Regions from separate parts of the Colwellia sp. BRX10-4 genome, predicted to be linked through region 1. Evidence: predicted binding sites of a transcription regulator. Region 1 holds the regulator's gene; the other holds the start of a gene.
The links. The regulator sigma-54, encoded in region 1, starts transcription at its own class of promoters, with help from an activator protein. The targets are predictions, from matches to a motif close to GTTGGCACGNNNNTNGNNT.
Positions count from the first base shown of each region.

Region 2: H4J67_RS01195 (CmpA/NrtA family ABC transporter substrate-binding protein) is a predicted target of sigma-54. The motif match lies at 1,838-1,856, and genes of this name have one in related genera.

Region 1 is NZ_JACGVZ010000001.1:24,112-27,489, reverse strand. It holds gene lptC (LPS export ABC transporter periplasmic protein LptC) at 1-144, shown strand, start outside; gene lptA (lipopolysaccharide transport periplasmic protein LptA) at 125-667, shown strand; gene lptB (LPS export ABC transporter ATP-binding protein) at 664-1,395, shown strand; gene H4J67_RS00140 (RNA polymerase factor sigma-54) at 1,475-2,983, shown strand; gene hpf (ribosome hibernation-promoting factor, HPF/YfiA family) at 3,007-3,294, shown strand; gene ptsN (PTS IIA-like nitrogen regulatory protein PtsN) at 3,340-3,378, shown strand, end outside.
Region 2 is NZ_JACGVZ010000001.1:249,809-253,186, forward strand. It holds gene H4J67_RS01190 (ABC transporter permease) at 1-123, opposite strand, end outside; gene H4J67_RS01195 (CmpA/NrtA family ABC transporter substrate-binding protein) at 247-1,644, opposite strand; gene H4J67_RS01200 (CmpA/NrtA family ABC transporter substrate-binding protein) at 1,995-3,068, opposite strand; gene H4J67_RS01205 (ANTAR domain-containing response regulator) at 3,110-3,378, opposite strand, start outside.

The sequences.
Region 1 (3,378 bases):
AACATCATAAGTTCAGAACAAGAAATTAAAATTATCGGTAAAGGATTTACCATCGATGGTAAAGGTTTAATTGTCGACTTAAACACCAACCAAATGACACTAACTAAACATGTGAAATCAATTTATGAAATTGTTAAAAAATAGCCTACTGTGCTTATTGTTATCAACTCCGCTATTTTCGTCAGCTTTCGCTGAAAAATTTGATATAAAACAAAAGATTGAAATTAACGCTTCAAGACAAGCCGTTGATCTTAAAAATAAAATATTCAGCTATATTGATAACGTGGTGATCACTCAAGGTTCATTAGTTATACGTGCTGATTTAGTACAAGTGCTGACTCAATCAGGCAGTGAAGAAAAAACCTACATCGCTAAAGGGAAGCCAGCAACCTTTAAACAAACCTTAGCCGATGGCACTCCACTTAGCTTACAAGCCGACGAAATAAGATATGAGCCTGCAAATAATTTAGTGATCATTTCAGGAAATGCGCTATTACAGCAAGAAGGCAGTGAAGTTAGTGGCAGTAGAATTACTTACAATATTGCCACTCAGTATGTTAATGCTGAAAGTAAATCTAACGAACGCACTAAAACGATTTTTCAGCCAAAAGAAAAAATTAAAGCGACAACCACAGACGCGAAAACTCAGGAAAAAATTAATTTATGAGCACTAGCACCCTAATGGCAAAAGGCCTTGCCAAAGCCTATAAAGGCAGAAAAGTGGTTAAAAATGTCAGTATGCAAGTTTCAGCAGGACAAATAGTCGGTTTACTGGGCCCAAATGGTGCCGGAAAAACAACTTCTTTTTATATGATCGTTGGTTTGGTTGAAAGTGATAGTGGCGATATTATTTTAAATGACGAAAACCTGACGTTAGCGCCTATGCATGAGCGTGCTAGAAAAGGCATCGGATATTTACCACAAGAAGCCTCTATTTTTCGAAAACTCAGTGTTTACGATAATATTATGGCTATTTTACAAACACGAAAAGAATTATCAGATGCTGAACGTGAAGAAAAATTAGAACATCTTGTTGAAGAATTCAACATAGGTCATATCAAAGATAATTTAGGCATGAGCTTATCGGGTGGTGAACGCCGCCGAGTAGAAATTGCCCGCGCTTTAGCTGCTGAACCAAAATTTATTTTATTAGATGAACCTTTTGCTGGTGTTGACCCAATTTCAGTAGGTGATATTAAAAAAATTATTCTACACTTAAAAGAACGTGGCATTGGTGTGTTGATCACTGATCACAATGTACGTGAAACTCTCGATGTATGTGAACATGCGTATATTGTTAGTCATGGTGAACTTATTGCAGAAGGTACTGCAGATCAAATTCTTGCAAATCAACATGTAAGAGATGTATACCTTGGTGAACAATTCACGCTATAGTAGTCAGTAAGTGAATAATATCTTCGTATGAAAAAAACGAAAATATCCCATTAAAAATAATAGGAAGTTAATGACCTAAATGCGCCCTACTCTACAACTCCGCATAGGACAACAATTAACCATGACGCCACAATTGCAGCAAGCAATCAAATTGCTGCAACTGTCTACGTTAGAGCTTCAACAAGAAATTCAAGAAGCCTTAGAAAGCAATCCATTATTAGAAATGGATGAGTCTTCAAATAATCCCGAAGATAAAAGTACTGACAACCTTGAAGAAGCTCACACTGCCGGTACTGGTGATGTTAAAGAAGCCCCGGCTTCTGATGGTAGCGAAGACGCTACGCCTACCATTGATGAAATCACCACTACTGAAGCCATGGACAAAAACGATATCCCTGAAGAATTAAACATGGATACCACTTGGGATGATAACTACACAGCTGGTGCAGCAAGTTCAAGTTCAGGCCCCTCTTCAGAAGATTATACTTACCAAGGCGAGACCCAAGACTCTATTCAAGATCATTTGCGCTGGCAAATGGAATTAAGCCCTTTTACCGAAACAGACCGCACTATAGCGACAGCAATTATTGATGCGGTTGATGACGCCGGTTACTTAACGGTATCTAGTGAAGACATTTTAGAAAGTGTTGCCATTGAAGGAGTAGAGCTTGATGAAATAGAGGTGGTACTAAAACGTATTAACCTCTTTGATCCTGTCGGCGTCGCTGCTCGTTCAATTTCAGAATGTTTAATCATTCAACTTAATCAATTTGACCCAGCTACACCTTGGCTAGCAGAAAGTAAGTTAGTTTTGCGTGACCATATTAATCTGCTGGGTAGCCGAGACTATCGTACATTAATGCGTAAAACTCGACTGAAAGAAGACCAACTGCGCGAAGTGGTACGTCTTATTCAATCACTTGACCCTAGACCCGGCGATAGTGTGATGAAGAGTGACGACCAGTACGTTATTCCTGATGTGTCTGTTGAAAAGAAAAATGGCCGTTGGGTGGTCGAATTAAACCCTGATACTGCGCCAAAACTTTCGGTGAATCAGCAATATGCTTCGATGTCACGTTCGATGAAGTCGACAGCGGACACACAATTTATTCGCTCAAATTTACAAGAAGCTAAATGGTTTATTAAAAGCTTAGAAAGCCGTAATGATACTTTATTAAAAGTGTCAAACTGTATTGTGCAACGTCAAATTGGCTTTTTTGAACATGGTAATGAAGCCATGCGTCCAATGGTTTTAAATGATATTGCCGAAGCTGTCGATATGCATGAATCAACCATTTCACGAGTGACAACACAAAAGTACATGCATACGCCACGTGGAATTTTCGAACTGAAGTTTTTCTTCTCAAGCCATGTTGGCACCGAAAGCGGTGGCGAATGCTCATCAACAGCTATTCGTGCACTAATCAAAAAATTTGTTGCCGCCGAAATCCCAGCAAAACCACTTAGTGATAGTAAAATGGCTGATTTATTAGCCGACCAAGGGATAAATGTAGCTCGACGTACCATAGCAAAATATCGAGAGTCACTTTCTATTCCACCTTCTAACCAACGAAAAAGTTTACTTTAACGAAAAGATGAGGAATTAAGCTTATGCAAATTAATCTTTCTGGCCACCATGTTGACATTACCGAAGCTTTACGAGAAAACGTCACGACTAAGATGACAAAATTAAGCCGACATTTTGATCATATCAATAATGTACATGTTGTTCTCACCGTTGAAAAATCAAATCAAATTGCTGAAGCGACTGTTCACGTTAGTGGCTCTGATTTACATGCAAAAGCTGAAAATGCTGACATGTATGCCTCTATTGATAGTCTTGTTGTTAAGCTTGACCGGCAAATATTAAAGTACAAAGGTAAAACGAATCAGCATTAATGCTGTTTATCGCCTGTTCACTCACCAAAGAATCTAAGTAGTATAATGAAGTTGCAAGATATCCTTACCCTTGATTGCACCCTG
Region 2 (3,378 bases), 230 kb from region 1:
AGTATCAATGCTACTTGCCGTAAACGACCATAGCAGCATAAAACAGAAGATACCGGCCATAGGTAATATCAACGCTTGTGCCTTTTCTGAAATAAAGGACCCGATTATTTTGTTATTACTCATTGGCACAATACCTAATGTTTTTTTATTAATTACAGCCGTCATTTTTGTTCTCCTTTATGCGCTGCCAGTTAATTGACGGCGCATAACTACTCAGTAAAGTACTGGCTAAAATACGACAAGGTTCTAAAGTTTGTCACCAGCTTTTAGGCCAATTTTAAACTTGTTTATATAGGCGTTTGGTTGAGTACCGTCATAAACAATGTTGTCAATAAAGTGTTTTTGAGGAGTACGGAAACCGTCTTCACCGACTAAGTCTGAAAAGTCGCTTTTAGACAATAACTTGTCATCAACTAATGATTGCGCTGCAGCCATGTAAATATCAGGACGATAAACTTGTGCGGCAATATCTTTGTACCAACTATCAGGTTTGTCATCGCTAATTTGTCCCCAACGACGCATTTGTGTTAAATACCAAATAGCATCAGAGTAGTAAGGGTAAGTGGCGTTGTAGCGAAAGAATACGTTGAAGTCAGGTACTGAACGCACATCACCTTTTTCGTACTCGAAAGTCCCTGTCATGCTGTTTGCGATAACGTCGTAATCAGCACCAACATAGTTTGACTGAGATAAAATTTTCACTGCTTCTGGACGATTAGCATTATTGTTGTCGTCTAACCATTTAGCGGCACGAATTAGTGCGCGTGTTAAACGAATGGTGGTATTTGGGTATGTTTCAGCAAAGGCTTTAGTAATACCAAATACTTTTTCTGGGTTGTTCTTCCAAATTTCATAATCGGTAACGACCGGCACACCAATGCCTTTAAATACGGCTTGTTGGTTCCAAGGTTCACCTACACAATAACCATAAATAGTGCCGGCTTCCATTGTGGCTGGCATTTGTGGAGGAGGGGTTACTGACAACAGCACTTGTGCGTCAATCTTTCCTGATGTATCACCTTTATGAGGAGCGTAAAATCCAGGATGAATATCACCAGCCGCTAACCAATAGCGTAACTCGTAGTTATGTGTCGACACTGGAAACACCATACCCATGTTGAAAGGTTTACCTTCATCAAGATACTTTTCTACAACAGGTTTTAAGGCATCCGCTTTAATCGGATGAACAGGTCTTCCATCGGCTTGCTTAGGAATATTGACCTTCATTTGCTTCCAAATTTCATTAGAAACAGTAATCGCATTGCCATTTAAGTCCATTGAAAAAGGTGTGATGATTTCAGCTTTAGTCCCGTAACCAATCGTTGCTGCAATGGGTTGGCCAGCAAGCATGTGAGCACCATCTAAACGACCATCTATAACGCCATCAAGCAATACTTTCCAGTTCGCTTGTGATTCAATCGTGACGTATAGTCCTTCATCTTCAAAAAAGCCTTTTTCATAAGCAATCGCGATGGGGGCCATGTCAGTTAATTTAATAAAGCCAAATTTAAGTTCTTCTTTTTCTGGGTAGCCTAGCTCTGCTGCTTGTAAAGACGAAGTCAGTAGGGAGCCAGAAATACATAGTCCTGCAATTACAGTACGGCATAATTTTTTATATTCATTTTTTAAAGTTGTTTTCAACATACCTTTCTCCAAATAAAAAAGCCCACAGTACTTCGGATACAATCCGAGTACTGTGGGCTTCAATGCCAAACTAACAATGACTACGTCGTTGCAGTGCGATTAGTTTTAACGAAATAAGTTTTGAGTCAATTTTCACTTTATCGTTAAAACAACCGCTGTTGATTGAATGAACATGAAAACGCTATTAACTATGAAGCACAATTAGTGCCATTTATTAATTGTATTTAAAATCAGTGGTTTACTTTGTTTTATGTGTTTATGATTAAATATTTTGCTCCAACAGTGATAAGTATTTGCACTATTTTGGTGTCTATAGAGCTGCAGGCAGATACTCCATTTTAATAAGGGCTCTACTTATTCTTGTATATAGCAGCTTGATAAATATCTTCCCTGTAGATCGAAGCAATGTCTAGATCCGTTATTTGTTGTCTGTTTATGTGCCCACACGCTTGCATTAATTTGGCAATGTTTTCACCGTAATGATGTGCTGGCCTATTGAATGTGGGATCACCTAATGTCGAAAATTGTTGATAACTTTCTACTTTACGTGGTGATGTATTGTTAAGGGTTAGGCAACTTCCCATTAATGAAGGCGCAATTACGTCGATATGTGTGTCTAAATACTTTGCACGACTCAATAACCTCGCTGCTTCAAAGCGATTGGGAATATTTTCAAGCCATTGGCATGCTTCATATAAAGCAGATATTAAGGCAAATGTTGTTTCTGGGTGCTTAACTTGCCAATCAGACATTAATCCAAGCACCTTCTCAGGTGAATCTTCCCATAAGTCAGAAGAAGTAACACCTGTGATGCCAACACCTTCTCGAACCGCTTTAGCATTCCAAGGACTACCGACACAAAATCCATCAAGATCCCCTGAATGCATAGAAGGCACCATGTTTGAAGGAGGTACAATTAATAAATTAATGTCTGATGGATCGATATCACTATTCTTTAGCCATTCAATAAGTTGATAATGATGACAGCTATAAGGAAAAACGACAGCGAAGGTTAATTTATTACCTTCTTTTTTTCGTTGCTCTATTTCATGTCTCAATATATTGGCCGAAAATGGCATACTGATCTCATTGGTATTGTGTTGTAATAATATTTTTTGGTAGAGTTTAGTCGATAACGTGATGCCATTACCGTTACGGCTCAATATCATAGGGGCAATCACGGTTGACTTTTGTCTGTGTAAACCTAAGTTACAGGCAATGGGCATAGGGGCTAACATTTGGGCGGCGTCAATAACTCCGCTATGCAATTTATCTCTTAATGTGGCCCAAGAATTTTGTTTGGTTAGGTTTACGTTAAGCCCCCATTTTTCGAAAAATCCCATTTCATGAGCAATGACTAAGGGTGCACTATCTGTTAATGGCATAAAGCCAAGGGTTATATTTTTTTTTTCAATATTAAGCATAATTGATATTCTCTACAATTTTTTAACACGTCTTTAAATATCTAAAAAATGCTAGCAACAGAAAGGATATTTTTGGCAACATCATCCATTTTTTGGCTGTTATCCATCGCTATTTTTCGAATGAAGTGATACGCATCTATTTCAGACAGTTGTTTTGTTTCCATTAACCAACGTTTAGCTTTATCGATACTTTTCTGACTAGACAATTTTTGTTTAGTGTCAGCAAGTTCTTGTTTTAGTCCTTGAAAAAGCTCAAATCTCGCAATAGCCACATCAATAATTGACTTCACTCTTGTTTGGTTAACTTCCC